2 linked regions of the Gloeothece verrucosa PCC 7822 genome follow. The protein of the gene in region 1 binds, or shares a complex with, the protein of each later gene. Links are inferred from orthologs where the notes say so. Each region holds a gene or a part of one and is shown on either strand. Other genes may lie near its edges.

Region 1 (15,723 bases):
GTCGAAAGCATGAATGAGGCTATCAGATCCCATAGTCTCTTGACAACTAGATGTTGATGGTTTGTTTGGCCTTTTGCATGAGTTGGTTAAACTCTATACTTTTCAGGCGTAGGCAGTTGTTTAAATCCTCAACAGCTATATTGAGCTATCGTGATTAGGCAACCGAATTCCTGTTACCACGAACGAGCTAGGAGGTCTAATAGTTGAGTAAATAGGGGTATCTTCGCTGGTTAAAGGGCGATGGTTATATCGCGACTATTAAGACTACCAGTATAATTGATTGTTTCCCCTCTTCTACAGATAGATCACAATTTTTTGTTGTTTAGTCATGTTAATCACTTTTAGTATTATTTGGCAATTAATTAAAAATAATTTTGACAGCGAGCGTTTGAGTGAGTCTAAGACTTATACCCAGTTAGACTAATGGTGTAGTCTACGCCGTTGCTCCGCTTTTGGGTGAGTACAAGCCAAACCCCTCTTTTTTAGATTGCCCCTCTTAAGTGGATTGCTCTTGCTCTTGAGCAACGGATTAACTGACTTAAGTTGCCGCTTTAGCGGTTGCTATATTTTCGGTTCTATTAATGATAACTACTTCCGTCCCAAGATAGTATAGTTTTTAGAAAGATCTGAATAAGTTTAAACAGTTACTTTTGGACTGTTGCCAATTGCCTGTTGTCTTGCCTCTTCTAGTGGCTCGTTGGTGATTGAAACTTTGACAATAACGTCTAATTTTAGGACGAGTCTTGTTTTTTGTCTGAGTTTTTTTTGCTCACGAAAATGGTTTTTCTGTCTCCCGTCCAACTTGGGTAAATTGCCTATCATTAAGAAGCGGAAATAAACATCCTAAGTACCTGGACAAAAATAAAGTTAACTGGGGTCGGGAACGAGTTCCCGACTGTGAGGTTAGGGTGACCTCCTAGCACAAGCGACTGTGCGTAGCGCGGAGCATCGTAGGGTGTCGGGTGTCGGGTAATTGTAGCCATTTTACAATTCTTTATATAGAGTGCTTTATTTATGTCCGACTACTTACCCTAGTTAGCTCTCATCTAGGACGGTAGGCTTTAATCATACAAATATAGCGGCTTAGGTGGTTAGTAATAAGGATGAAAAGTAAGGCGGGTTAAAGATAGAGTCTCACCTGTAACTTCTCACCTAAGCAGCTTAATTTAGGTTTTATGCTCATAAGCAACGAACTGACTTTTAAGCTTTCTTTTCTGCCTGTTCGATTTTCAGAGCATTTTCCTCGTCAAAAATTCCTGACTCAAAGAGGTCATCGAAAGCTTCTTGTGATTGATTTTCAGGCAATTTCGAGGTATGTTTTTCTTCAGTTTCCAACCACAAGTCTACTGAAGGATCAATGCCTTCGGAATCATCTAGGCTTAAGTTGGAACCTTGTTTAGCACCATTGTTAGAAGCCGTTTTAAGAACCTCTGATTGATTAGAGTAGGATTCATCTATTTTAAAAGGATCGAGCAAATCTAAATCGGCATCTAGGTTTTGAGAATCATCTAAATTTTCAGCAAAATTGGCTAAATCTTCAAATTGAGCCGATTCTTGTTGGCTTTCTTCTTCTATTTGCCACATATCGAGCAACTCAGCATCAGGAGGTGATGGGTGGTTGAACAATTCTTCAGTTTCCTTTAACTCCTCTAGAGCGAAAATTTCTGCTTCTGTTTCGTGGGTTGCTTCTATAATCTCGAGCAAGTCAGATTCTACTGCTTGTTCATCTGTTCCAAATAACTCTTCTATGTCGCGGGTGGCTGCTTGTTGCCATAGTGGTTCATCAAGAGCGGTGATGGGACTTTGTGAATCAAAATCAAGAGCGCTTTCTGGGGTTAATGATTCTAAGAAGTCTTCTTCGAGGCTGGCTGGTTGTTGCCATAGTGGTTCATCAAGAGCGGTGATGGGACTTTGTGAATCAAAATCGAGAGTGCTTTCTGGGGTTAGTGATTCTAAGAAATCTTCTTCGAGACTGGCTGAGGTTTCTCCGAATGACTCCTCTATAGTCGGTATAGCCTCTTCTGCTTCAAAATCGAAACCCGCTTGTGGGCTTAATGATTCTAAGAAATCTTCTTCGAGACTGGCTGGGGTTTCCCCGAATGACTCCTCTATAGTTGGTATAGCCTCTTGTGCTTCAAAATCAAAAACCGCTTCTGATGCTAACAAGTTTTCGGCTGCTTGTGCCGGCATTTCCCCGAATGGTTCGTCTAGGGGTGCTATGGACTCTTCTGCTTCAAAATCGAGAGTGCTTTGTGGGCTGAATGATTCTAAGAAATCTTCTTCGAGACTGGCTGGGGTTTCCCCGAATGACTCCTCTATAGTCGGTATAGCCTCTTGTGCTTCAAAATCGAAAGCCGCTTCTGATGCTAACAAGTTTTCGGCTGCTTGTGCCGGCATTTCCCCGAATGGTTCGTCTAGGGGTGCTATGGACTCTTCTGCTTCAAAATCGAGAGTGCTTTGTGGGCTGAATGATTCTAAGAAATCTTCTTCGAGACTGGCTGGGGTTTCCCCGAATGACTCCTCTATAGTTGGTATAGCCTCTTGTGCTTCAAAATCGAAAGCCGCTTCTGATGCTAACAAGTTTTCGGCTGCTTGTGCCGGCATTTCCCCGAATGGTTCGTCTAGGGGTGCTATGGACTCTTCTGCTTCAAAATCGAGAGTGCTTTGTGGGCTGAATGATTCTAAGAAATCTTCTTCGAGACTGGCTGGGGTTTCCCCGAATGACTCCTCTATAGTCGGTATAGCCTCTTGTGCTTCAAAATCGAAAGCCGCTTCTGATGCTAACAAGTTTTCGGCTGCTTGTGCCGGCATTTCCCCGAATGGTTCGTCTAGGGGCGCTATGGACTCTTGTGCTTCAAAATCGAAACCCGCTTGTGGGCTTAATGATTCTAAGAAATCTTCTTGGAGACTGGCTGGGGTTTCTCCGAATGACTCCTCTATAGTTGGTATAGCCTCTTCTGGTTCAAAATCAAAAGCCGCTTCTGATGCTAACAAGTTTTCGGCTGCTTGTGCCGGCATTTCCCCGAATGGTTCGTCTAGGGGTGCTATGGACTCTTCTGCTTCAAAATCGAGAGTGCTTTGTGGGCTTAATGATTCTAAGAAATCTTCTTCGAGACTGGCTGGGGTTTCCCCGAATGACTCCTCTATAGTTGGTATAGCCTCTTCTGGTTCAAAATCGAAAGCCGCTTCTGATGCTAACAAGTTTTCGGCTGCTTGTGCCGGCATTTCCCCGAATGGTTCGTCTAGGGGTGCTATGGACTCTTCTGCTTCAAAATCGAGAGATTCTAATGGTTGTGGAATTTGAAATTCTTGTATTCGGGTTTGATAAGCTTGCTCAATTTCTTGTAACTGGGCCTGATGGTCCGCTTGTAACTCTTCAATAACAACTTGATTAGCTTGTTCAATTTCTTGTAACTGAGCTTGATAAGATCCTTGTAACTGTAAAATTTCTTCTTGATGGAGATCTTTTAGCTGTTGAATTTGAGCTTGGTAAGACTGTTCAATTTCTTCTATTTGACCTCGATAAGATTGTTCTAATTGCTCTTGAAATTCAGCTTTGAGCCGCTCTAGATCTTGAACTTCTCTTTGAGACTGCAATATTTCCTCAATTTTTGCTTGATATGAGCTTTCTCTTTCTGTTATTGTTGTTTGATAGGATGCTTCTATTTCAGCTTGAAGTTGAGCTTTGATTTCCTCTAAATTTGGCTGATCAACTGGTGATTGCTCTAAATCCTTGATTTTTGCCTGATACTCTGCTTCTAATTCTCTAATTTGCTCTGAATAGATAGCTTCTAATTGAACTTTTTGATTATCTTGGCCTTGCTGTAGTTCTCGAAGAAGAGATTGTTTATCTTGAACGTCAGCTTCAGCTTCATCCAACGCTTGTTTAGCTTGTTCTAATTGTTCTTTGGTTTTCTTTACCTTATTGCCTTGAATTAAATATCCTATGACTGCGCCGCCGATAAGTACGCCTATTAACATTAACGCAATTTCTATACTCATGAGTGCCTCCTCATAATGATTTCGTCTTTAATATGCCCAAATTGTGCAAGTTATATATCAGGTGATTTAATTAATTGATGTTACTATTTACCTCTGTTCACGTCTGCCCGTATATTTTCCATATTGGCAGAATGTAAACTGAGAAGGTAAATATAAGGAAAATCTTTAGATTTATGTCAAGAAATGTTTACGATTTAGGATTGCTGTTGCATCTCCTTATAAGCAGCGTAAACTCCCTGAACGTTATACCAATTCAGGAAAATTCTGGCTATCTCTAAAGCTAACTGAGGTTTTCCTTGGTTGATTAACCATTGTAGCAAAGGGGCCATGGTATGCTCATTGAGTCGTCCTCCCACTGACAACACCCCCCATAATATTCGATGTAGCCAAGTCATCTGAATCATTAAGCGAACCTCCCAATGGGGATGCTTTTGATAGAATAATACTCCCATTCGTCCCCGTTGTATTTCTTTGTCGATCAAAGCTGGGATTTGGTCTAGTTTAAAAGGAGGATGCCAATGATAGCCAACGGCGGCAGGACATTTGATTAATGTGAGTTGTAATTTTTTGAGCCTTACTCCTAATTCTAAATCTTCCCACCCATAAAGTTGAAAACGGGTATCAAATAATCCGGCCATTAACAGCCATTTTTTGGCTATGGCTACGTTTCCTGTGGCAAAATAGGCGGCAGAAAAATCGGTAATTTTGTAAGGTTCAGAGGTAGGATCGTCAAAGTTACAAGTATTAATTACCCATCCGTAGGTAAAAAGGCGATCACTGCCTAATTTTTTTTCTGCTTCAATGAGGGCATCTGCATGAGACTGAAGGAATTGTTCTGTCACGACCAAATCACTATCGATAAAAATAATCGTATCACCTAAAGACTCGTTTACACCTAAATTTCGGGCGGCTGCGGGTCCTTGGTGATCTTGACACAAAGATCGCACATGGGGAAATTGATCTTTATGGTCAGCTAACCATAAGAGTGTCCCATCAGTAGATCCATCATCCACCAAAACGATTTCATATCCTTGGACTTTATGATCACTCAATTGCTGATGTTCCAAAGCGATCAGACATTTTTCTAGAATCGGTTTACGGTTATAAGTAGGAATGACGATGCTGAAAAACACAGACTTTATTTAATGGTTAAGTACAGACACAACAATAAATATAACAGGGAGTAAGTACCTGGACATCAATAAAGTTCAGGCAAGGGAGAGGGGAATGTCAACAGTCCCAAACCCTTTCAAGGTTACCTATAGCCTCTTGCCTGATAGCGTATTTTCTTAGTTAACTAAACTTTGGTTCCTCGGCTTTAAATATTTTATAATTTAATGAAAGAATAATTTTTTTATGATCTGCATCGACATTTACGGCGGCTATTTTAGTCTCTATTTTTCGCCAATTTCGCATATATTGTCTTTTTACATAGTCCGTCTTTTTGACTTTTTTTTATCTAATGTAAGACATGGAATCAGTTTAGCACTTTCTTCCATGTCTTGCTGAGAAAGGGAGAACAACTTTTTTATGTTTGAATGAGATTCACCAGCATCAATGAAAATCGAAACGATTTACAAGTCAGTATCCTCACTATTTTTACCCCTTTACATAGCTAATTTTCCAGATATTAGCACCGCGATCAATAGGCGAAGTATAATCAAGGTCCTTGTAGAGATCGCTAAAGTACAACCCATCTGGACCTGCTGCCAAGCCAACTACTGTAGCTTTGCCGACTCCATCATATTCAATTAGAGAAATCGGATCGCTCTTTAAGTTACCGTTCTCGTCGAGAATAAATTCGTCAATCCGTTTACCTCGAGTCGTTCGACCGCCTACATAAGTAGGTCCGGATAATGACACAAAAGCATGTCCCTCCTTAGAGGTAGGTCCATTTAAAGGAAAACCACTGCCACCAAATGTCTCTGATTGAATGAAGGCGACGTTAACTGGCGCATTTGTTGCTGTCCAATTATAAAGGGCATTAATTGTCATGCTTGCATCGGTTCCGTCCCAACCATAATTAGTGCCAGGGGTTATTTTAGCAAAGCGATCATTGCTTCCTGGCCCATTCTCGACTGAGTAATGGGAATTGTCTGCTGCCCGCCAAGCTCCTCCGAAGGGATTGCGTAATCCATAAGCATAAATGTAATCTTTAGCAGTGATGCCATCACCCTTGTTATAGAAGGGATTATCTTGAGAAGGTGTTCCATCTAACTTCGGGTCTGCTCCGTTTATATTTAATCGCAGGATTTTCCCTCGGAAAGAATTTAAATTCAGTGCAGTGCTAGTATTGAAGCCATCGCCCATATGAACGTAGAGTTTGCCATCCGGCCCGATGGAGAGATTAGAGATAAAGTGAGATTGTCCTTGTATTTCGCCAACCATGTCGAGAATTGTCGTCTGGCTTGATGCAGTTTTACCTCCATCGCTGCTACGCAAACGCACTACTTTAGGATAATGAGGAGCTAGATCATTCTTGGGATTGGGACTATAGAGTAGTGCTGCTAAAACATCTCCATTCTGAGGATCGACGGTAATACCGGATAGCCCTTGCTCGCCACTGCCAGGGAAAGATCCTAAGACATTATAGTTCAGCAGGTTAGTGGCATAATTAGAGACTGTGCCTTTCTTAGAAACCACCTTGATGGTGCCGTAGAGTTCGGTCACATAATAATAGGGATCGTTATCATCGCTAGGATCTTGGGGATCATCAGGTTTAGCATTAGGGACGAAAGCAATATTTACTGGTAACTGGAAGCCAGTGGCAACTTTCTCAACTTTGTAACCAGACTGGGTAACTCGCCAAGGGTTTAAAGTGCCTTGCGCTACTTTAGAGAAGTCAGGACGAGTTTGTGTATTAGTCCCCACATAGGTAGTGCCATTGGTAGAGACCCAAAAATAGTTTTGTTGACCGGCTGCCAAACTGATGGCGGGTAAATAGATGCTGTAGCTTTTTGCGGTTTCATCTGTGAAAGTTACTTGCGACTGGGGTAAGTTAAGACTGCTACTTCCTGCGCTAATCCGCAAACGCACGTTTTTGTGTTGATTTAAAGCAGGCGCATTGACAATTTGGTTAGATATTCCATCTAAGCCTTTAAATTGTAATAAGGTTTCACTTGACGGTGACTCTAGGCTCAAGAAAGGTTGAGTGGTTGAGTTTGGCAGGATAATAGGATTGCCATTATTGCTATCACGCCATTCAGGCTTTGACTCATCCTCAATATTGTCTAAAGTTAGCGGAAAGACTGTCATAGCACTAGCTGTTTTAAAAGGCATCTCTCCCCAATCACTGGTTAATCCATAATTGTCAGCGTGGCGGGCTCGTAGTTTGTAGTCGGTACTGGCGAAAAGCTCTGATCGTCCAAGATAACTATTGACAAACTCTCCATCTCCTAAATGAATGTGGAGTTTCTCAATACCTCGAATATTGTAAGCTTGCCAAGCCACTTGATTACGTGCCACATCCCAGATTTCCCAGTCAGTATAAAGGTGAGTATCGGACGGATCGTTAGCATCAACGAAGTCTGACGTTTCCATATGAACATCACCAGCGATAACAATTTTTCCTGCAACGTTAGGTTCAGTGATCGCTGGCGTGTTGGGTTTGTGGTTGATGCGTTCATAACTTGTGAATTCCCAGTTGAGAATTTCTTGAGCGTTATATAGTGCGCCTGTTGCTGCCCCAAAACCAATCCAAGCTTGAGACCCCACGGCTGAAGCTAGGTCAACCTCGTAGTTAAGCACCGGCGAAGTGGGTTTGTTGGCGCTCTCAGATAAGAAGACTTGCAAAAGGTTTGCTATGGCATCGTAATTAATCCAGGCATAGAAAGGTTTCCCGCCATTAAGATCGAGGGGAGAAGATTGAGTCACTAGCGGTTTCTCAACCTTGCCATCTTGGAGAAGAGATAAGTTATTGTTGCCAACATCCCATTTGTTTTTAAATGTATCAAAAGCTACTGCTATACTTGAACCAAGATTTTTATAGGCTAATCCTCCTCCTCCTGCTGTTGCGCTTCCTAATGCGCTAGCTCCAGATGGGGTGTTCTGAATGATGAAGGTAAGCCCGTCTGCCCCATTTGTTTTTTGTTTTCCATAAAGATTAACCTGAAATTGTGTTTCGAAGAAAGTATTGGGGGTAATATCGATTTTATTAGTTAAAAATGCTGTGCCTCTCTCATTAGTATTATCGTTTGTTAACCTTAAAACATTGTCTATTTGTCTTGCTGAACCATTCAGTTTAAAAGCAGAAATGTCGGAAAAATTTGGGAATTGAATTTTATTAGCATTGATTGAATTAGCCGTAGTTTGTAAGGCTTCAATATTCAACGGTGCGCTGGCAGAGGAAACAGGGATAATGGGATCTTCATTCAAAGTTAAAGAACCAGGGGAATTCAAATTTAACGGGATTATGTCAGGACTGTCGATTAAAGTCATAAACTTTGTAAATTCTTGATATAATTTTCATTTGCTCGCTGAGCATCTATGTATTTTACAGGGGCAATGTTAGACTTGATGTTAAACTTAAGGGAAAAATGTAAAGTTTTGTGTAAAACACCTTTAGTTTATCTGAATTTAGTTCTTTTTTAAACCTGATGCGTTATTTCCGCCAAGCTGCACTAGCCGGACTTAAACACACTTTAGTGACTAAAAGGGCTGTAAGTCTTGCTGGACAAGTTTTCTACCTTAAAGGGGGTATAAGCGGCACTGAACCTATATCTATCAAACCTTTAACTGATGCGCTTTGGTTAAACTTATACTGAGTATGGTTTTGGGCCCTTTTTTCCAGAACTTTTTGTCGCGCGTCTCGCTAGGGATAAATAAGTTAGCCCTATTTCAGCATCGCTGACTCGATTTGTCGTTTGCTGATCTTGCTTCCATCTTTTGTTTAGACTAACTTGCAGGCAAAAATAGCTCGCCATTAGTTCATAGGTATTATTTTTTTTGATAGTCTAAACTCAAGTGCTAAGGACTAAATCAATTCATTTTTTCTAATAATTGGCGTATCACTTGAGCATCTTGAGCATCCGGTAACAAAGCCAGATAAAATCCTAAATCTTGAGAAGCTTTTTGGGTTTCACCTAAGTGATAATAAATTAATCCTCGGTCTCGCAATTCTAGAGGATGATTGGGAAAAATCAACAAAATGTATTCAAGAATAGTTAATGCTTTAAAAAATTGTTGACCATTGAGATAAATATATTTTAAGTTTGTCAATATTCGTCCTAAAATCTGTTGATTAGTGACCGGTTCAAGAAAATGAGGTTCTAATTTAACTGGCTGTTGATAAACTTCTTGTAGTCTTTGTTCACAATCTTGTTCAAAGAGAATTTCTCCTTGATTATACGCATCTACAAAAATTCCGGCTTCTTCAAAATTAGGACGAATAATAAAATGTCCTGGCATTCCTATGCCTACCATAGGAAAATCGAGCCGCTTGGCTATTTCTAAATAAACCACAGATAGAGTAATAGGTATTCCCGTCCGTCTATCAATGACTTGATTTAAAAAACTGTTACGGGGATCGTAATAGTCAGTTCTATTTCCTTCAAAGCCGAGGTCTTCAAATAAATAATGGTTAATTGTTTGAATAATTTTTAGAGGATAAAATGAATCTGGCAAACGTTCTTTTATCTCTTGAGCCATTGTATCAAGAGCGTTTAAATATTCGTCTATATCGAGTTTAGGGTATTCTTGTTGAGCTAGGTATAGTGAAGCTTTTGCCAGATCAATTTGAGCATCAGGTTGATGAATTTCTTGATAAAAATTTTGCATAGTCATTAATCATTAATCATTAATCATTAGTCATTAATCATTACATTAGTCATTCTTTTTTACCTCTGTTCCCTGTTCTCTATTAACTGTTATGATAATCTTTGCCTGAGCCGTATTTCCAAGCATCTAGCCAACGATGATAATAATATTTAGGAATATCAGGTAAATTATTAGCGATAGGATTCAGGAGTTTACCGAGGGGAAATAACCCACTATAAAGAGCCAAATTGAAATAATGAAAACTCCAATCAACTAAAGGACTAATTCCCACTTGCGGAAGAAGGGGTAAAACTAGCTTGGGATTAACTAAAATTAAAGTTTTAGCCAAAGCCGGAAATTGAATTACATCTTGTAAAAAAGGTTTTAAAACATCTTCACCTAATTGATCCATCACCTGAAAAACCCCACTCATTAAATTATTAATTTGGTTAGGTTCGGCTTTTTGATTCATGGCTACACTCATAGTTTTTTGGAATAACCAAGTCACCGATATATTAGGTTGATAAGGTTGTAATAAAGATAAAGCATAAGCATCTAAAACATCAGCTTTTAAGGCTTCAGTAATGCCATCAGTAAGTCTTTTAAGATGTCTAACCATTGCCCCAAACCCTCCAAAACTAACAGGCGATTGACTGCCACTGCTATCTCCTACAGCTAAAATTCTATGCCAAGGAGTTTTATTGGGACTTTGCCGATAAGAGGGAAAAAAGCCAAAAAGAAATCGTTCAAAGTGCAGTTTTTCTAACTCAACATTTTGATAGATTGGCAACCATTTAAGATATTCTTCCATAAAAAACTCTAAGCCAAATCTATCGGGATGAGTATCTAGATAAGTAAACAGATAGGTGGTGCGGCCATCTCTAGCCGGAAAAGCTTCCCAAAAATACTGACACTGATTGAGAATAGGCGTAATAGAAGCGATTAAATCTCCGCTTTCATTTTTGTCATAGCCTTTAGCGCAACTGCCAACCACTAAACAAAGTCCCTCGGGTTTATGACCATTTCTAGCTTGTTTAGCCACAGGGGAAAAATGCCCCATTGCGTCGATGAATAAGCGAGATTTTAAAGATATATCGCCGGCTTTGACCACAAGTCCATCGGGATGAACAGTAGCGGCTTGAAAAGGCGTTTTTTCTAAAAGCTTTCCTCCGTGATGTAAAAATTTATTTTTTAAAGTCTCTAATAAAAAAACGGGGTCAACACCCAAATTAAGAACATTTTTAACCCACAGTTCATAACCCTGGAAAAAGCTTACTCTAGCGGGATTATATTCTGTAGCGATCGCGGTGGTTAATTCGGCTTCTGTCAGAAGTTCTAGCTCTAAAAATACGGTTAATTCTTGACGGGAAATATTCCATTCTTGCTCTCGCCCGCGTAAAATTCCTTGTTCAATCACTGCAATACGGTAGCCTTGTTGTTGGAGAGCCGCAGCCAGTAAAATTCCTAAAGTTCCTCCACTAATGACTACATCCCAGTCTACGCTTCCCAGGGATTGTGAACTTTCTTTAACTACACAAGGAACAGAGATAGGCTGAGTACGTAAACCCTGTAGAAGCTGATCCGCTTTCCGTAAGCGTTCTAGTACATCATGTTCGAGCAACGAAACAAGGGGTTCTGTCAAAGTCATGGATTTTGGGAGATCGAGTCGGAATTTTTCTTACATACTAGCAATGTTTACTAAAATTTCTCGGGCTTGGGAGCATCGGCGGTGTTAGTTGCGTCTATTTGAATACAATCAAATGCTCCCTCCTGGGAAATCATCGTCTATGATAGGAAATTCTACTTAGAACAAGTAGAAATCATTATATAGACTGATGAAAGGCCGTGATTTGGTGGTTACATTTCTATACTAAGAAAGGCAAAGCTTATAAAACTAATTATTTAAACTGAGTTTGCTTACTGAATGCGTACTATCGACTTCCTCCCAAAGCCAAGAGCCAAAAAAAGCCCTTCTCCCAAGAGAACCTCTCAACCTTCTTTTGCCCAAGATCGTCGTCAAGAGACAGGCCGAACAGTAGGACGACAGTATCAATCGATTTTAATGATGCTGTTGATCAGTCTTGTTTTATTAGGAGGGGTGGGGGCACGTCTTTTTTACTTACAATTATCTCAAGGAGAAGTCTATCGAGAAAAAGCTGAAAATAACCGTATTCGGATTGTGCCCAAACAGCCGGTGCGAGGCAACCTATTTGATCGCAAAGGGCGAGTATTGGCCACGACTCGTTTAACTCATGCGGCTTATCTATGGCCGATGGCTCAAAAACGGGAAAACTGGCCGGAAAATAGAAGACGTATTGCCGAACTTTTAGGCGTATCTGAAAAAAGTATCGAAGAAAAGGTGCAACAAGCGGGTTTTAACTCTCCTACCCTCATCCGCATCGCTCGCAGTCTCACCCCGGCTCAAATTACAGCACTCGAAGAGTACCGCAGTCAAATTAGTGGCATAGAAGTAGATATAGAAACGGTTAGAGATTATCCTCATAAAAAAATCGCTTCTCATGTGTTGGGATACACCGGAGAATTAGATGCCGAAGAGTTAAAACAACGCCGCTCAGAAGGCTATCGCATGGGCGATGTGGTGGGAAAAATGGGCGTAGAGGCAGCCTATGAGCAACAATTACGAGGAGAATGGGGCGGCTTGCAATTGGAAGTAGATGGAGCCGGTAAAGTGATGCGGGTGTTAGGTCAAAAAGCGGCTAAACCCGGCAAAGATGTAACCCTAACCCTAGATTTGAATGTTCAAAAAGCAGCAGAAGCGGCTTTAGGCAACCGCAAAGGGGCAGTAGTGGCCCTTGATCCGAGGACTGGCGCGGTTTTAGCGATGGTTAGTTATCCTCGCTTTGATCCTAACGTTTTTTCTTCCCAAATCACTCCGGCTATTTGGAAGGAACTACAAGAAACAAAACCCTTTGTTAACCGGGCCATGCGTGGGTTTCCTCCGGCTTCTACTTTTAAAGTGGTTACCCAAACCGCCGGTATGGAGTCCGGAAAATACCCTCCCAATACGATTTTAGGGACGTTTGCTTATCTGAATGTAGGCGGAACGGCTTTTGGAGAATGGAACCGGGCAGGATTTGGTCCTTTGGGGTATGTCAGGGCACTAGCGATGAGTAGTAATACGTTTCATGGCCAAATTGGCAGGGGGGTAGGAGGTCCAACTTTAATTAAATATGCTCATATCTATGGATTTGGCAGCAAAACAGGGATTGAAATCCCTGGCGAAGTTCCCGGCTTAATTGCTGATGATGCTTGGAAGCGCAAGATGCTCAATTGGGGATGGACTGACGGAGATAGTGTCAATATGTCCATCGGACAAGGATTTACCCAAGCAACTCCTCTTCAGATAGCGGTGATGTTTGCTGTGCCGGCTAATGGCGGCTATAGAGTCAGACCTCATCTGTTAGCAGATAGTACCAAAAAAGCGGATCAATGGCGCACGAATTTGCATTTTAAACCCACTACGATCAAAACTCTCCGAGAAGGACTACGGGCCGTGGTTACCAGTGGGACCGGCAAAGGTCTTAATGTTCCTTATTTACCGCCAGTAGCCGGAAAAAGCGGCACAGCCGAAGCCCCTCCGGGTAAGTCTCATACTTGGTTTGGCGGTTTTGCTCCTTTTGATAATCCAGAAATTGTTGCAGTGGCTTTTGTAGAACATTCTGGCGGTGGGGGAGGTTCGGTGGCCGGTCCCATCGTTCGTCAGGTGATGGAGGCTTATTTTAATAAAAAACCCCCCAATCCTAATAGTAAATAAATAGCAACAGGCAACAGCTAAGAGTTTTAGGCATTTTTAAGAATTAATGTATTATTCATTTATTTATGCCTACCTACTTATAAATTAAACGCTAATCAATTAAGGGACCTGCCTTCAGCAGGTTCCCCTAGTGGTGGGCTAAAGCCTAAAATTTCAACAATTAATTAGGGTAGTCATCATTAAACAGTTTTTGATTTTTTCAACAGCTTTCTTTTGAAAAAGGCTCCAAAACTCAAGGCTGTACTCACGCCGAAAAGAGTCAGAGGTTCGGGTACTGCACTCGCCGTCCATGTACCATCAAGCGAAACGTTTTCATCGTAATCAAAAAAGGAAAAAAAGCCAGCAGCATCTATTGAAATCAGTATCTCACCAATTAGGTCAGATTGGTAATACCAAGCGTCTGTAGAAAATAAAAAAACATTACCTAGTTTGTCAGCACTAATCTTGACTTGGCTGATACTGCTGCTAAGAGGATTAAAAAAATAACTTTGATTAGGAAGGTAAGAACTTAAATAATACTTCTTTTGGGAACCCGACAAATTAATCTGGATATCGGTTAGATGTAAATTTTGACTAGCTTCGATCTCAAGTGTATTAACAATGTACAGATTGTTAGGTATTTGACTAGGATCATTATAGAATATACCTTCATAATAACCTGTGGGCAAATAATACTCATAATAATTCCCATCCTCATCGTAATCACTATATAAATCGAGTATTTCTCCTACAGCAAAAAAACCTTCAAACGGTGTTGGACTATAATTAAATGATCCAGTGGCTACCAATTGATGATCATAATCTCTAAACTCTAGCTTTCCTTTAGTCGTCTCTTGAAAAGTTAAGGCTTGTGCCGATTGACTGTCAAATCCTAAATTGATTACTGCTATGCCTAATGGTAACCAAAATAAGGTTTTACAAGAATTAGTGAAAATCTCTGGAATGGTAAACATAGTGACTGTTTATTGTTGTTTTTAATTTCTTTAAGTCATAGCTTACCAAACCGATGTTAGAGTTAATGTTATCGATATTATTTAAAAAAAAATCTTATGTAAGCTAGAAAACATTGATTAGCTTATTTCTATTGTAATCAATAATTTTTCTCTATACCTGCATATTTTTAAAAAATAGTAAGTACCTGGACATAAATAAAGCTTAGCTCCGCGCCACTCCGTGTACATTATGTTAAGAAATGTAAAAACATTGAAAGCCTTTCCTGTTCCCTGTTCCCTGTTCCCTGTTCCCTTGCCAAACAGTTAACTTTACTTTTGTCCAGGTACTTATTATTGAATTTCTCCAACCGATATAACAGTTGGAGGGACTCAATGTGGGATTTAAATATCAAGCCTCAAATAAAGACTCTAATTCATTTCGTAGAGCTTCAAAATTAACCACTCTAGCAACGATTATATTTTCTTCTTGTTTTCCCCGGGTTAACTCATTTTTCCAGTAGCGGATCTTGTCTTCATTCTTCAACCAAAACTTAATCATTATATTAGTGACTTCATCCCAATCCCAATTCGGTCTAGAGGGAACCATTTTGGTCGATTTAATAAACGAGTCTAAAGAGCATTCATAGCTACCGAGATGCGTTTTTCCTCGATGAGGATTGTGTTCATGTTGCTGTTGATAATTAAAAAACGTTAAAACAGGGGTAATGCCAATAATATCGAAAGAGTAGGACATAGGCAGTATCTCCTTGGAAATTTTTTATTATTAATGGTAGATAGTTTGCCCTCAGATTGGCTTCTATCTGAAGGTCAACAGACTTGAGTTATACACTCTTTCACTCAAGAGTAATATAAGTTTTGATGTTCAAAAATTTCCTGAGATCTTTTAAATTGAGTCCCGGAAAAATAGAACGAGTAGTTTAGCACTTGAAGCTGATGAGTGATAACTGATTGGTCAGTGAGAGTCAGGGATTTATTGAAGTCGCCAAAATCAGTAATGAGTGGGATCAATTGTTCCTCTGACATTTAAATAAAGCTGACTATTTTACTAAAATTCTAACCTTACTAATTCTAAAAAAGTGTTTTTTGTAAACTTTTTTGCCGGGCAACCCAAGATTTTGGCCAGAAGTAGGGAAAAGGGGACGATGATTTATCTGATTCTCTGATGGACTATAATTTTAGAGTTTCATCATAGTTACCATTTAATCAGAGCGAATCATCGTCGATGTTTTTAATTAAGGT
Region 2 (15,750 bases), 1.6 Mb from region 1 along the record:
TGTTGAAATTCCTAAAACTGCTCATTTTCCCATGTTGGAAGATGCCCCAACTTATTTACAAGAAGTTCAAAAATTTTTGCAAGATAACTCGCTTTAATCTCATTTTTTAAAATGGCAAAATTGCAAACACTCTAGCTGGAAACCCTGAACCCCCCTTTGGTTTAGGAAAAGTAACCACCGCTAATGCGCCATTTTCTGGGACTTGATCTAAATTAGTTAACAACTCAATTTGGTAATGGTTCTGGGACAAGATGTAATTCTCCAAAGAATAATCATCTTTACTGGTAGCTACTCCGGGGTCAGTATCCGTTGGTTCATGTCCAGAAGCGGTAATCTTGCGGTCTTCATACAGATATTTTAAAACCGGTAAACTCCACCCAGGATAGTGAGCAACACCTTGAGCATCTTTATTTTGCATCGCCTCCCTACTCGGCCAACGTTTTGACCAATCTGTTCGCATCGCCACAAACGCGCCTTGAGGAATTTTCCCATGTTGCCGCTCCCAATCTTGAATATCTGCCATTGTTAAAGTATAGTCAGGGTTTTGGGCCACTTTTTGATGCACATCAATCACCACTAAAGGCAAAATCATCTCTTTAACTTCAATTTGATCTACCGTGCGTAAACCCTTGACAAAATGAGCCGGCGGATCAACATGAGTTCCCCATTGTCCCGCATGACAATAGAGTTGAGCAAAAAATCCCGAACCCAAAGCGCCCTCTAACGGTTCATACCAATAAAGCGTTTTACGGGTTTCATCGGGAAACCCTGGCCAGTGGGGAATACCAGGTTCAAAAGCATGAGTCAGGTCTACCGTTTGCTTATTTTTGAGAACTTGATAAACTTGAGTTAAGCTTGTATCTTTAGCTTTAACCAGAGAAGTTCCCCAAACCAGTAACAAGGTTACTAGCAGGCAAATCAGCAAGTTTTGGGTCAATTTTTTGGCTAACATCTATTTATCGCTCCTCACAAAACAAAAAATAATTGTTTTTCACAATATATTGTATTGTGGCCCAAGTCGGTAAGCATTGGCGAACTAAAGTTTTAACCGTTTGAGCCGCCTGACTCACCGATAGCATAATTTATTGATCTCCCTCCGTTTAAAAATTAAACATGATGAATCAAGTTTTTTTAGGTTTAGTTTTGTTATCTTTATTAATTTGGCTTTATTTATTGTGTTTTCGAGGAAAATTTTGGTTAGCTGATCAACGTCTTGAGCTTAACAATAATCAATTGAGTTTTTATCCTTCGGTTTGTGCTGTTGTGCCTGCCAGAAACGAGGCTGATCTATTACCCACTACCTTAAACTCTCTTCTAAATCAAAACTATCCTGGAGAATTTTCTATTATTTTAATTGATGACCAAAGTAGCGATGGAACCGGTCAAGTGGCTCTTGATGTCGCCCAAAAATGTCACCAATCTGCTCGTTTAACCGTTATTTCAGGACAGCCGCTTTCCTCGGGTTGGACGGGTAAACTGTGGGCAATGGAACAAGGGATTCGCTACGCCAAGCAGCACTCTTCTCCCGATTATTTTCTCTTTACCGATGCTGATATTTGTCATCATCCTGTTAATCTTCAAGAATTAGTTATTAAAGCTGAACAAGAAAATTTAGCTTTGGTTTCCTTAATGGTATTACTCAGATGTAAATCTTTTTGGGAAAAAGTCTTAATTCCGGCCTTTGTCTTTTTCTTTCAAAAATTATATCCTTTTCCTTGGGTTAATGACCCTCAGCAGAAAATGGCTGCCGCCGCCGGCGGTTGTATTTTAATTCGTCGCCAAATTTTAGAAGACATCGGAGGACTCCAAATTTTACGTAAAGCCTTAATTGATGATTGCTCTCTCGCTGCGGCTGTTAAATCTTATCTTCAAACTGAACCCACATTAACCGAAAAATCTATCTGGTTAGGATTGACAGATGCCACAGAAAGTTTCCGTCCCTATCCTTCTCTTAAAAGTCTTTGGGATTTGGTTGCTCGTACAGCCTTTACTCAACTCAATTATTCCCCTTGGCTATTAATCGGGACAGTGATAGGAATGACCATCATTTATTTAATTCCTCCCCTCAGTGTGATGATAGGTGTAGTGTTAGGAAATAAGTTAATGATAGGGATAGGCACTATGGCTTGGTTATTGATGCTGATCGCCTATTTTCCCACTCTTAAATTATACGAGTCTTCTTTTTTATGGGGAATCAGTTTACCGGGCATCGCTTTTTTGTACACTCTCATGACCATTGATTCTGCTTGGCGGCACTGGCGAGGACAAGGAGGAGGTTGGAAAGGAAGAGTTTATTAAGTACCTAGACATAAGTACAGCCCCCTAACCGGCTCTGTGAACAGGCAACAGGGGCATACGGAGGTTTTTACCTTACACATAGAGTGTTTTATTGATGTTCAGGTACTTCGCTTCTTGTGGAATTAGCTAAAGAATTTTCTTAGCTTTTTTTCTAGGCAATAAAACAGCAGTACCTAGAAGACTTAATAAGCCTAAAGTGGTGTTAGGTTCTGGAATAGCAGTGGCTTTAATATTGTAGCTAAAACTTTGTCCTGTCTGTCCGAAAGCCGTTCCTTGATCAGTTAAGATTCGCAAGGCAATTTGGCTGAAATCGCCTTTAAAGAGGGGATTGAACTGCAACTGCAAATTGAGGCTCTGTCCAGCCCCGAGTACGGTTCCTTTGGTGAAATTGACTAATGAAAAAGCCTCAGCGCCAGGACCTTCAAACTTAGCATCAAGCAAGGTCAATCCTGTTAATTGTAAATCCTGGGTTGGGTCTTGGGTGGCATTGGAGATGGCCAGAGACAAAAGACGAGTTTTTCCCACTAGGACTTTACCGAAGTCAAGGGTGGAGTTAGGGGCCGATGAACTTTGAAACTCAGCCCCGACTCCGTACCCGGTCAAGTTTACGGTTTTAACTTGAGCTTGGTTGGTGCCGTCGTCGCTACCATTCGTAAAGTTTAGGCTCACCACCTGAGTATCTACACCATGATCTGTGGGCTTGTAAGAAAGATTGACGGCTTTGACAACGTTATCAGCAAGACTCACATCTCCTATTGAACCGGATGTGGCTGAAAAATCGCTACTGCTACCGGTTAGAGCAATGGTTCCTTTGAGATTGCTCATCTCTCCTAAACCGGATAAGTTTCCATCGCCCACATTTTGGATATTAAAGTTTAGATTAGCCTGTGTTCCTATCCGCACATAGCCAGCATTATTGTTGATGGAAGTGAGGGCATTTTGAGCCGCTACTCCAAAACCGGTAAACAACGGGTTCGCTATGGCGTTTTTAGTATTACTGGTAAGAGCAATTGTGGCTTGCTCAGAAGTGCCTTTACTACGCTTGGTGGGAGTAAAGGTAAAGGTACGAGTAGCCGACTGGCCAGCCTGTAGATTGGTAAAAGACTGGGTGCCAGAAGTGGGAGTGATCAAGGGATTGCTCGATGCACCAATGGAACCTGATAGTAGACTCCCTGCATCGCCTGAGTTCGTGACGGTTAAATCCACATTCTTGGTTTGACCGACTAAGACATTGCCGAATTGCTGGTTTTCATTGGTGGAGGCTTGAGCATCAGCATAGTTGATCACCAGTTGTTTAGTACCGGCCCCACTGCCGTTAAAGATGACTTGCCGTGCCGTTGTTCCATTTAACGTGAGTGCGCCTCCTACGGCGAACATAGGAGTCCCAGATTGGGCTTGTGCTAGGATATTGGCATTAGCATTAGTCCCTAAGTCAATCGTCACATCTTTGCCATTGTTCACACTACCGACATTAGTTGAACCATAAACTGATGCCGCATTTGAGACTCCTAAATCATTAAAAATAGCTACTCTCTGAGTCGTGGTTGCTGTTGTACTTTGCAATAGTGGAACATTATTGGTATCGACATTGGTGACATTAAATTTCAAAGTTCCACTCGGACCAACATAACCACTGCTTGGATTATTCAGTATCAATTGAGAGTTGAGAATCGTGCGGTATGAGGCATTCAAATCCTTACCAGTGAGGTCAAAAATAAAAAAGCTACGATTGGTTTCTGTAGTGCCAGTCGTATTGTTTTTTCCAGTTAGGTAAGTGGTAGTATTCCTCGTGCCAGTATTGGAATAGTTTCCAAAAGTAGTAGCACTAAGAGTTAATGAGCCGGCTTGAGCGTAATTACTGATACCTACGATGCTGCCAATAGTAACTATAGAAATGGTTGAAAAACGAGTTAATCTGTTCATAGGAGTTATGGACTTTTTATATTTACAAGATAACTGATAGCCAACGAAAATTATATATAGTGCGTTCATTGTAACTTAATTTTTTACGAAAAACTAATTAGGATTAATTATATGGCTCTTCAAAAGACCATTTAAATGACTCTTGTTTGTAAGCAATCCTTAACAATAGCTTCAAGCAATACTTAATGAATCTTTAATTCTCTCGTCAATCTTTCAGAAAAAATACTGGAGTAAATCCAACTAGATCCATCTACTTTAATAATTATCTCATAGATAAAAATTGATTAAAAGAACTAGGAGAGTTGACTCTCGCGATGATTAGCAAAACCCATACAGCATCGGTCTTTGAGCGGTAAAACCCTTAGCCAATCTCGATTTAGCAGGGGTCTAATTTTCACCAATTATTAGCAAACGCTATATGAAAAACTATATAGTAATATATAAGTACAGACAAAAATGAAAGTTAAGTGTAAAATAGGCAAAAAACTTCGAGTTTCAGGCGATTTTTTCGGCGAAATTTCGAGAAACAACATTAGAGATTAAAAAGATAGTGGCAAGACGATTAAACCTAATTTTTACAATTAATAATAATATTAAAAACTCCCAGCTTTATTTAGGTTTATAATTCAGTAAATTTTGTATATAATTAGGAATTATATTTGCTAAATTTCCTAGAATTTACTCATTTACAACCTAGAAAATTTATAGTAAAAGGTCTGTTTTTTTTTAATAAAATAGCTATCATTTTGCCAGAATAAGGTCAAAAATAATAGCTAATTTAATTATACTTTATTAATTTAATTGAAAGCAACGAAAATATGATTATTTATTCCAATTTGCCCAATCTTGAGGAACTAAAAATCGTTCATACAATTCGGCTTCTGGGGTATTGGGTTCAGGAGTATAACAATATTCCCAACGAACCAAAGGCGGTAGAGACATCAAAATCGACTCAGTACGACCATTTGTTTGTAAGCCAAAAATCGTTCCTCGGTCATAGACCAAATTAAATTCTACATAGCGGCCCCGACGATACAATTGAAACTGTCTTTCTCTATCTCCATATTCCGTGTTTTTGCGTCTTTGGGCGATGGGAACATAAGCTGGTAAAAAGGCCCGACCACAATCGTTGACAAAAGCAAATAACTGCTCCCATGTACGAGGAGATTGGGGAGGAAGTTGCTGACTATAGATAGCCGCACCTTGATCGGCATGAGGCCCACGATAAAGGGGATCTAACCCATCTTGATAATCAAAAAATAAACCACCGATTCCTCGGGTTTCTCCTCGATGCTTGAGATAAAAATATTCATCACACCAGCGCTTAAAGACCGGATAATACTCTGGATGATGCTGATCACAAGCCGCTTTAAAAGTACGGTGAAAATGGGCGGCATCTTCAGCATAAGGGTAATAGGGAGTTAAATCAGCCCCACCTCCAAACCACCAGACCGGCCCCGCTTCAAAATAGCGATAATTGAGGTGAACAGTGGGAATATAAGGATTGCGGGGATGTAAAACCAGTGAGGTGCCGGTGGCATAAAATTCATGACCCTCAGCTTCTGGGCGCTGCTTTAAAATAGAAGGAGGTAATTGTTTACCCCAAACCTCTGAAAAATTTACACCCCCTTGCTCCAAAACTCCCCCGTCACGCAAGACCCGGGAACGACCTCCACCCCCTTCTTCTCTGTTCCAACTATCTTCTCGAAACTTGCCGGTCCCATCAAGTTCTTCTAGACCTTGACAGATTTCATCCTGTAAACTTTTCATGAATTGGCTGACTCGCTCTTTAGCATCTGCCGGAGGAAATAAATTTTCTTTTGAGGGGGTTACATCTGTTGTCACAACGGTCATAATTTTCGTTCTAGATACGCGAAACAGTTAGATTACAGTCGTCTGCCCTGATCATCAGACGAAGTTAAAAAGTCATCACTTTATCAATCTACGGCTTAATGGAGCAGATAAGTTAAAAATAAAAATGTATCTTAATAAAAAGACACGGAATATTTTACAATATTAAATTTGCCCAAGCATTGAGTGCGGGAGGCGGAAGGTGATTCTCAATTTTTCTTTTAAACTGATTGCGGCTAAAGGGAAACTGACCTGTAAATTTTCCCTCTATAAAACTTATCGGGTTGTCAGTACAGCCCCCATAGATATACTCTGGCAAAAATTGATTAATTTAGCGGATGTATCCTGGCATCCGCTCTTTTCAAAAACTAATGTTCCTTTAGGATTAATTGCTAAACCTGGCTTAATTTATCAGGCTGTAACTCGCTTAACTCCCATCCCTATCCGTCTGTTTGTGGAAAATGTCCGCCCGGGCGAGTTATTGAGTTTGCGGGTTTTGGCTATTCCAGGCATGGAACAAAAGATCACTTATCAGGTAGAATCAACTTTGTGCGGAACTTATATTTCCTACTCGGTGACTCTGCGCGGATGGTTATCTCCTCTGATCTGGTGGTGGATTAAACCCTATTCGATGCAAGTGGCCAGAGAATTAGCCGATGCAGCCGAACGAGTCGTTTAGAGCGATAGTCTAAAATACCACAGAGAACCATTAATCGTCTAAAATTTCCTAACTAACTGTTTTTAAAAGCGAGCTTGGTAAAAATGTTCTGGTTTGAAAGCGTGCCTATTAACGATAACTAAGGTGTATTAACAATCTAATAGACCACTGAGGGAAAAATTGACACCCAATCAATGATAAAGCTCAAACCTTCATTAACAAAAAACCTAAAAACTCTCTCAAGAGAAAGATGTATTTTCTAAAAATTTGAGTGGACGAAAATCCGAAAAATAGCCCCTTATAAAAATCAGCAAGCAGTGTTAACCCCTTGCCCGGCAACAAAAACAGAACGCTTAGCCATCATTGAGATGGTTAGCTAATAAATATTTGCTTTTCCTAACCAGGATTGGATCACCGATCTGATATGATGGTCTAGAAAAGGTTAATTTTTATGGAAGAAAACATTAAAAATATCCCTACAGCTAATCCCCGTAATGACTGGGTAAAGGAGAAAAATTATGCTAAATACAGAAACGATCTTAGAAGTCCTACGTCCAGTTCAAGACCCTGAACTGCAAAAAAGTTTGGTGGACCTCAATATGATCCGTAATGTCAAGATAGAAGGAGAAACCGTCAGCTTTACCCTAGTATTAACCACGCCGGCCTGTCCGCTACGAGAATTTATCGTTGAAGACTGTCAAAAAGCCGTCAAACAATTACCCGGAGTCGAAAAAGTTCAAGTAGAAGTAACCGCCGAAACCCCTCAGCAAAAATCCTTACCCGATAAACAATCCGTTGGCGGCATTAAAAATATTCTCGCTATCTCCAGTGGTAAAGGAGGAGTAGGAAAAAGCACCATCTCGGTGAATGTAGCCGTAGCTTTAGCCAAAGCCGGCGCAAAAGTGGGTCTATTAGATGCCGATATCTACGGACCCAATACCCCAACCATGCTAGGGTTAACCGAGGCTCAAATACAAGTCAAGCAAGGCGCAAACGGCGATATCTTAGAACCAGCCTTTAATCACGGCGTAAAAATGGTTTCTATGGGGTTTTTAATCAATCCGGATCAACCCGTAATCTGGCGCGGCCCCATGCTCAATGGCATTATTCGTCAATTTTTGTATCAGGTTAACTGGGGAAATCTAGATTATCTCGTGGTGGATATGCCCCCCGGAACCGGTGATGCTCAATTAACCCTAGCCCAAGCAGTACCCATGGCCGGGGCCGTTATCGTCACCACACCTCAAACCGTGTCTTTACAAGATGCCCGTCGCGGCTTAAAAATGTTTCAACAACTCGGGGTTAATGTATTGGGAATCGTAGAAAATATGAGCTACTTTATCCCTCCAGACCTTCCGGAGCGTAGTTATGATTTATTTGGTTCCGGCGGGGGCGAAAAAACCGCCCGTGAATTACAGGTACCCCTACTCGGTTGTGTCCCTCTAGAAATCTCTCTGCGAGAAGGTGGAGATAACGGAATTCCTATTGTTGTGGGTGATCCGACTTCAGCATCCGCAAAAGCTTTAACAGCTATCGCTCAACAAATTGCCGCTAAAGTATCTATCAGTGCCTTAGTCTAAAATTGGTAAGATCATCAGAAAAACCGGAGAGCCACCTTGATGTTACAAAGAACTTTCTTGCCTAGATTCAATTGGAAAATGTGGTTTTCTACCCTGCCCCAAGTAGACTGGTTTTTATTTGTGCTGGTGGTGGGTTTGAGTACATTTGGCGGCTTGATGATCCGCAGTACAGAAATGCACGAAACCTCTATTGATTGGTGGCAACATTGGATTTTTGCAGGCATTGGCACCTTTATCGCTTTATTGTTAGCCCGGTGGCGTTATGAATTCTTAATGCAGTGGCATTGGATCATTTATTTAATTACTAACTTGTCCCTCGTGAGCGTAATTATTATCGGGGTAACCGCTAATGGGGCCGAAAGTTGGATTAATATCGCCGGGTTTAATGTTCAACCTTCTGAATTTGCCAAGGTGGGTTTAATTATCTCTCTAGCGGCTATTCTCCATCAAAAGCCGGCCACCACTTTACCGGCTGTTTTTCGAGCTTTGGCTGTTACCGCCCTTCCTTGGGTACTGATCATGTTACAACCTGACTTAGGGACAGGATTAGTCTTTGCGGCTATTACCCTAGGAATGCTTTACTGGGCTAATATTAATCCCGGTTGGCTGGTTTTAATGATCTCTCCCCTTGCTTCGATGTTCTTATATAATCTTTTGTTTCCCGGCTGGATTGTTTTTGCTTTAAGCATGGGAATTATTGCCTGGTTTACCCTCCCCTTCCGATTTCTTTCAGCCATCGGTGCCATTTTAGGCAATTTTGCCGCCGGTAAAGTGAGCGGCATTATGTGGGGTTTGCTCAAAGAATATCAAAAAGCCCGTTTTACAAGCTTTCTCGATCCCGAAAAAGATGCTCTGGGATCGGGATATCAATTGCTTCAATCCCGTATTGCGATTGGTTCAGGAGAACTATGGGGACGAGGATTATTTAATGGTACTCAAACCCAGTTAAATTTTATTCCTGAACAGCATACAGACTTTATTTATTCATCGGTGGGCGAAGAATTAGGCTTTGTTGGTGCAATTGCTGTTTTGTTAGTGTTTTGGCTCATCTGTTGGCGGCTGTTGGTAATTGCCTTAAAAGCCAAGGAAAATTTTGGCTCTCTGTTGGCCGTTGGAGTCCTGACAATGATAGCCTTTCAAGCGGTTCTTAATATTAGTATGACTGTTGGACTCGCTCCCATTACAGGGATTCCTTTACCTTGGATGAGTTATGGACGTTCAGCTTTATTAACTAATTTTATTGCCTTGGGATTAGTAGAATCTGTGGCTAATTATCGACCTCGAAAAAGAATTTATTAAACTCAAGTTATCGTTAATCTTAAGCGTAAATTCCCGAGCCTACTTTTGCCTACTTGCACTGAGCTTGTCGAAGTGTTGCCTGTTGCCTGTTCCCTGATTAGGGTTGCTCAGTCCTTGAAAAATTCAAATTATTCATTACTTATTAGTCATAATTTTTTATTATTATCTCAGGCTTGAAAATAAAATTAATAAGTTATAGAGTGTAATCAGTTAATCCCCACTTAAGCTTAACATGATTAAGACGGTATAATAACCTAATGCTATCTTCTGTAACGTTATATGAACAAAGTATAAAAATCTTGTAACATAGTAAACCTAATCGGGAAAAATTTGTATTGAAACCTGAAAAAGTCTCATGAGAAATATTCATGAGGCATAAAGCCATTCATCAAAAAACTAGCACAATTTGAGCAAAAACTAATTCGAATAAAGGCAAAAGGAGAGGAATGATGTTAGAAAAAATCATTGAAATGGAAGCGGAATCTTTAGAAAAAGCGCGAAAAAAAATCAACTCTCAAATATTAGAAGAAGGGTTTTATATCGTTTCAGAAAATATTATCGATCTTCACCCACAAGTGAAAATAACTGTAACTGTTAAACAAAAAGGAGAGATTTATTATCAATCCCTAAATCGGCCTATATTTGAATGGGTAAATAATGATTTTGGGGGAGAAAATCCCAACTGGATTAATGAAATTAAAAAAGAGAGCCAATCCGCTTTAACCTGGTTTAAAGCACAAAACTTTCTTGATTTAGCTCATTTAAGTGCAGAGATCGGTGCTGAATATTTTACAATGTGGTCGCGTCAAGCGGCTAGAGACGGCAATATCATAGAAGCTTGGGCAGGTTGGCATCAAGTTCTTCGCTTTGCCTCCATCATCCAAGATGAATACAAGATAGCAGAAGCCTGTTTTGAATTAGGGAAAATCTACAAAGAGCGTGGCGAAATGTATGGCGGAGGAAAATATTGGGAAATCGCTCAACTCTTCTTTGTACAACTGGCATACTTGCTCAAAAAACTGGGACAAAAACAAGAATATGGTGAAGCCCTCTGGCATTTAGGAGAAATCTGCTTACTCTTAGATAATGAACCATTATGTAAGCAATTTTGGTTAGAAGCTATGGTAATTTTCCAAACAGTATTACCGGATGAGGCACTCAAAATAGAAAAAGCGCTGCAAACACAATTTTGAGGCATTGGTCATTAAAGATGCAAAAGAGGGCTTTTACTAGCTGAAAAAGGGTTTTAAGGAATAAAATTTTTGATATGATTAGATCTAGCAACGGTCATAATCAATGATTTGAGCTAATTGAACAAAGTTAAATTTATACTGGTATTCCTGTTAGGGTTAATGATTAGTTTGTCTGCCACCAGTCAGCAAGCACAAACTATACTCATTGCCAACCCAAATCCGGTTCATCAGTGGAGAACCAGTTCCGGATTTCAATCGTTTTCTCTCTCCTCTGTCGAGATTAACCCTCAAAGTTTATTACAACAAGGCATAAAAGCCTACCAAAACCGAGAATATCAAAAAGCCATCATGCTTTGGCAGCAGACGGTTGCTGCCTTTGCCGCCAAAGGAGATTATCTCAGTCAAGGTTTAACACTGAGCAATCTTTCTTTAGCCTATCAACATCTTGGAGAATGGCAAGCCGCGCAAGAAGCTATTAATCAAAGTTTAAAACTTCTCAACACACAAGCAGATCACTCCCAAAATCAAGCCGCCGTTCTCGGCAAAATTTGGAATACCCAAGGCCGTCTCTATTGGCAACAGGGAAAGCTAACTGATGCTCTCAACGCTTGGGAAAAAGCCACCTATCAATATAGTCTAGCCAATCATCGACAAGGTATTCTGGGAACTAAACTCAATCAGGTAAAAGTTTTACAGGCATTAGGCTTAAATGTCCGATCTAGAGAAACTTTAATTGAAATCAAAGAAAATTTAAAGTCTATTGAAGATATTATTTTAAAAGCGGATGGATTTGTACAGCTTGGATATAGTTTAAGGGAAATAGGAGACTTCAATCAATCTCAAAAAGTGCTAGAAGAAGGGTTAACTTTATCCCCTAATCCAGATTTACAAAGTACGTTTTTGCTCGAGTTAGGAAATACCCAAAGATCTTTAGCCCAAAAAAATCTAGCGATCGGCAAATTAAAAGCAGCCGAAGGCTATATTAATGCCGCCTTGGATTATTATCAAAGAGCCGCTCAAATTTCCACTGGAAATAAACAGTTGCTCTCGTTAGCTAATCAATTTTCTCTATTAATTGATAATCGGCAATGGGAGAGTGCTATAAAACTGATTGCTCCTCTAGAAGCAAAATTGAGTGAACTTGCTCCCTCTCGAGAGGCAATTTATAGCCGCCTGAATTTTGCTCATAGTTTAAGTTGTTTAAAACAGAGTATTGAGTATCAGGATTTTTCCTGTACTAATTCTGATTATCGAGAGCAACTCGCATCAGAAAAACTCATGTCTAAAAACAACTTCAATCTTCCTTCTTGGCAAACCATTGCTCAGATTATCGCCTCGGCCATTGACCAAGCTCAAAAGTTAGAAGATTCATCCACAACATCGGCGGCTATCGGACAAATGGGAGAACTTTATGAAATTAACCAACAATGGAAAGAGGCTCAAAAACTCACTGAAAAAGCGTTATTGCTGTTAGAAGAAATTCAGGCCCCTGAGTTACGCTATCGTTGGGAATGGCAACTAGGGCGTTTACTGAAAAAACAAGGAGATCTCACAGGCGCAATTGCCGCTTATTATGCTGCGGTTGACTCTTTGCAAGCTGTTCGGGGTGATTTACTTAATGTGAATTCAGAAATACAATTTGCTTTTCGTGATCAGATTGAACCCGTGTATCGTCAGTTAGTGGATTTGTTATTAACAACCAATGATCATTTTCAACCTTCTCAAGAAAATTTAAAAAAGGCTATTCAAATTATTGATGACCTCCAGATAGCAGAATTAGAAAATTTTCTAGGTTGTCAACTTAAATCGGAAATTTACCTTCAACCAAATTTAGCTGAAATTGAGCCAACAGCCGCTTTTATTTATCCTATTCTTCTTCCCGACCGTGTGGAAGTAATTGTTCAGTTACCGGGACAACCCTTAACCCATCATCAAGTCCCGGTTTCGCAAACCATCGTCAAAAAAGCCATTTCTCGTTTGCGTATTGCCATTGTAAGACGCAATGCTGGGGAAGTAACTGCTAATGCGACAGCGATTTATCAATGGCTAATTGAACCAATGGAAAAACAACTACAAACTGTTGCAGATTTAAAAACATTAGTCTTTGTTTTAGATGGAGAATTAAAAAATGTTCCTCTTGGGGTACTTTATGATGCTAAAACCGAGCAATATTTAATTGAGAAAAAATATGCTCTTGCTTTACTGCCTAGCTCTAATTTATTTAAGCCAGATTTGAATAATCCTAAAAAATTTCAAGTTTTAGCGGCTGGTATAAGTGAAGAAGTTCAGGCAGAAAACCGTTATTTTAATCCTTTAAACGTTACGGATGAACTAGAGGAAATAAAAACGATTTTTCCCACTAAAATTCTTTTAAATCGTCAATTTACTAGCGAAAATCTTCAAGACAATCTTAAGCAAAATCATTATTCTATTGTTCATCTGGCCACTCATGCAAATTTTAGCTCAGATCCTCAAGAAACTTTTATACTGGTTCATAGTAGTCAAGAAACTATCGGTGAATTGTTAAGACCTAATGACATTAATAATTTACTTAGTCATTCCGAGCAAACATCTTCTAATAGAATTAATTTATTAGTCCTGAGTGCTTGTCAAACGGCTTTAGGTGACAATCGAGCCACTTTAGGATTAGCGGGATTAGCGGTAAGATCTGGGGCTGAAGCGACGTTAGCAACTCTGTGGCAAATCAGTGATGAGTCTACAGTTCAACTAATGGAGATATTTTATAATCAACTCAAGGTGCTAGGATCTAGTAAAGCTCAAGCCTTACATCTTGCCCAACAAGCACTGTTAAAACAACCCAAGTACCAAAATCCTTACTATTGGGCGGGTTATGTTTTAGTGGGCAATTGGCGTTAATACAACGGAGTCGTTAAAGTTGAATTAGCCAAAGGTTCTTCAATTAACCAGGTATAACCCAAAGATTGTAGGAGCATGACCCAATTCTCATGAATTGTTTGATTATTGGGGTCAGTAAAATAATCTTTAGCAAGGTCATTGATCTTATCATACCAAAGAGAATTTGCCTGAGTCGAACCCTCAGCTAAACGAGTGATCCAACCATTAACCACCAAAGCGGGTTCATCATCTGGATCATTTTGACAATCTAGCATTAAATACCAACGATAAGTTTTCAGGGGTTGAAGGGCATATTGAGCGTTAGCCGGCACAGTGATGGCAATAAATCCCGGCTTTTGGCTTAATTTTACGCCTGTTCGATAAATAGTTTGTCGTTCTGCTCCATCGAGTAAGACAAACTCTAACTGTCTAATTTCGCCACTAGAATAATAAGGAATATAAAACCATAAGGTGGGATATTCCTTGGTCGTATAATCTTTGTGATTATTAGCGATTAAGGCTGTTACCGGCTTATCCGTTTTCGGACAAGTTACTGGTGAACGAGTAGTTGCTGGTGTGGGATTGCCTGTCGGTGTTCCTGTATTTGGAGGTTTAGGCAATTGGCTTTCTGCTGCTGTTGCTGCAATGGCGGTTGGTACTATTTCTAGAATCCCTATTAAAACTAGAGACTTAACAAGTCCAAGTAGTTGAGTCATAATCAACAACAAGGAATATTGAATAAATTATTTACTATTGTAGCTTAAATGTGAGTAATTTTAAAACCCAGTAAAAGTTAAGATTCTAGACCAAAACTTCATCAACAATTTTAAAGGTTATCATTGTCTCTTTGCCGCAGAAAAATTTGCATTCCGATTAAGCTAATTCCTGTCACAATTAAAGCCAATAGAGAAGGAATGAAAGGAAACCAAGCGGCTTGAATTAACCCAAACCAACAACAACCATATAAAAGCACAATAGAAAAACCCAGAGCGATACTTTGAGCAAGAGGTTTTTGATGCCAGCGAATCCATAAACCTGCTGTCAATGACCATAACATAATCCATAAAGCATCACCCCACCAAGGAAACCACCAGATCAGAGATCGATGTTTATCCTCAACAGCACTGAGCAACTGACTAACTAAATGAGCATGAACATATAAACCGCGAATTCTGCCATAGGGAGTATCATGCGGATCAGGAACACTTGCCGCCACAACCCCAATTAAAACCACTCGATTTTTCACTAAATTTGGTTTAAGTTTAGCCGTTTTATTTAAAACCTCTCTAAAAGATAATTGGGGGGCAATCTTTTGAGGATCAGGGGTTTTTCGGTAACGAAGGAGAATTTGATTGCCACGAGCGTCTATTTTTTGATAGCCGCCACTATGGGGTTGTAAGCGTAAAATGAGCAAATCTCCAAATTTCCAGTTATCTCCCACCACTGTCACGGGAATGTTCTTGTTTTTTAAATAACGGTAAGTTAATTGCCATCCAAAAGAATAAGGGGTGTTACAAATTGAAGAGGAATTCTCGGGGTTAGAACTACGAGATAATAAATAGCGCCGCACCGTGTAATCTTGGTTATTGTACTGACTATCTTCGGAATAGACATCTATAAAACCAATTTGTTCTAGGGGAATTAGAGGAGGATGTTTAATTCTTTGATTAGGATTATTACCGCCAAAAGCGCAGCCAGCCACTAAATTTTTACTCGTTTTAAAAACTCGGCTTAAATCTTGATATCCTGGAGGCACAGGTTGATCTCGAACAATATCTAACCCGATGGTATAAGGCTGATATTGATTCAATTGAGCCAGCAATTTAGCTAAAATATTATCGGGAATTGGATGACCATAAAGTCTTAAGTCTTTTTCATCTGCACCCACAATCAACAGACGCTCGTCGGGAGTTTCTGGAGGAAGAAGATTCATCATCTGATCTAGACTTTTGAGTTCCCAACTTTGAAATATTCCTAGCCATCGCATTCCCAGCACGAGGAGCGCAATGAAAATACTTGAAAACGCCACAGTAATTAGGGAAAGGCTAGTGGGTTTTCCTTCTAAAATTTGCAGTTGTTGAGCCACCCAATT

The links.
Region 2: the proteins of mrdA (region 1) and rodA are in contact, whole or in part, in a crystal structure (PDB 6PL5), measured with the Thermus thermophilus proteins. The link is inferred for Gloeothece verrucosa PCC 7822 from one-to-one orthologs. Residues at the interface, in WP_223903432.1 of Thermus thermophilus: Arg4, Ile5, His6, Leu8, Ala9, Phe12, Ala15, Leu16, Leu19, Gly20, Arg22, Ala23, Trp24, Leu26, Gln27, Val28, Tyr31, Tyr34, Leu36, Leu43, Thr45, Asp47, Lys156, Gln157, Gly158, Ser160, Val184, Leu201, Glu202; in WP_223903423.1 of Thermus thermophilus: Phe161, Val165, Phe168, Val169, Leu172, Pro198, Tyr199, Glu202, Tyr211, Arg212, Asp213, Gln220, Val221, Gln223, Ser224, Ile226, Ala227, Ile228, Gly229, Ser230, Gly266, Phe267, Val270, Leu274, Tyr277, Gly278, Leu281, Phe285, Leu289, Arg297.

The regions. Positions count from the first base shown.
Region 1 is NC_014501.1:3,467,476-3,483,198, forward strand. What follows is about bases 11,208-14,105. They hold mrdA (penicillin-binding protein 2), read left to right. Parts: upstream 11,208-11,680; coding sequence 11,681-13,531; downstream 13,532-14,105. Other genes in these bases: CYAN7822_RS15260 (NAD(P)/FAD-dependent oxidoreductase), read right to left, coding at 11,208-11,404; CYAN7822_RS39490 (PEP-CTERM sorting domain-containing protein), read right to left, coding at 13,711-14,105. Outside these bases: CYAN7822_RS15240 (coiled-coil domain-containing protein), read right to left, coding at 1,201-4,002; CYAN7822_RS15245 (glycosyltransferase family 2 protein), read right to left, coding at 4,197-5,135; CYAN7822_RS15250 (PQQ-dependent sugar dehydrogenase), read right to left, coding at 5,602-8,439; CYAN7822_RS15255 (SirB1 family protein), read right to left, coding at 8,980-9,777; more of CYAN7822_RS15260, read right to left, coding at 9,860-11,207; more of CYAN7822_RS39490, read right to left, coding at 14,106-14,484; CYAN7822_RS15275 (hypothetical protein), read right to left, coding at 14,873-15,217; CYAN7822_RS15280 (tetratricopeptide repeat protein), read right to left, coding at 15,713-15,723. UniProt on the Escherichia coli protein: Catalyzes cross-linking of the peptidoglycan cell wall. Responsible for the determination of the rod shape of the cell. Is probably required for lateral peptidoglycan synthesis and maintenance of the correct diameter during lateral and centripetal growth.
Region 2 is NC_014501.1:1,919,398-1,935,147, reverse strand. The notes cover bases 7,555-10,479. They hold rodA (rod shape-determining protein RodA), read left to right. Parts: upstream 7,555-8,349; coding sequence 8,350-9,609; downstream 9,610-10,479. Other genes in these bases: CYAN7822_RS08575 (hypothetical protein), read left to right, coding at 10,056-10,479; CYAN7822_RS08585 (Mrp/NBP35 family ATP-binding protein), read left to right, coding at 7,555-8,310. Outside these bases: CYAN7822_RS08615 (alpha/beta fold hydrolase), read left to right, coding at 1-97; CYAN7822_RS08610 (cyclase family protein), read right to left, coding at 107-952; CYAN7822_RS40165 (hypothetical protein), read right to left, coding at 957-1,079; CYAN7822_RS08605 (glycosyltransferase), read left to right, coding at 1,117-2,298; CYAN7822_RS08600 (choice-of-anchor D domain-containing protein), read right to left, coding at 2,425-4,221; hemF (oxygen-dependent coproporphyrinogen oxidase), read right to left, coding at 5,044-6,075; CYAN7822_RS08590 (hotdog family protein), read left to right, coding at 6,275-6,751; more of CYAN7822_RS08585, read left to right, coding at 7,249-7,554; more of CYAN7822_RS08575, read left to right, coding at 10,480-10,802; CYAN7822_RS08570 (CHAT domain-containing protein), read left to right, coding at 10,962-13,679; CYAN7822_RS08565 (DUF928 domain-containing protein), read right to left, coding at 13,676-14,374; CYAN7822_RS08560 (CHASE2 domain-containing protein), read right to left, coding at 14,485-15,750. UniProt on the Escherichia coli protein: Peptidoglycan polymerase that is essential for cell wall elongation. Also required for the maintenance of the rod cell shape. Functions probably in conjunction with the penicillin-binding protein 2 (mrdA).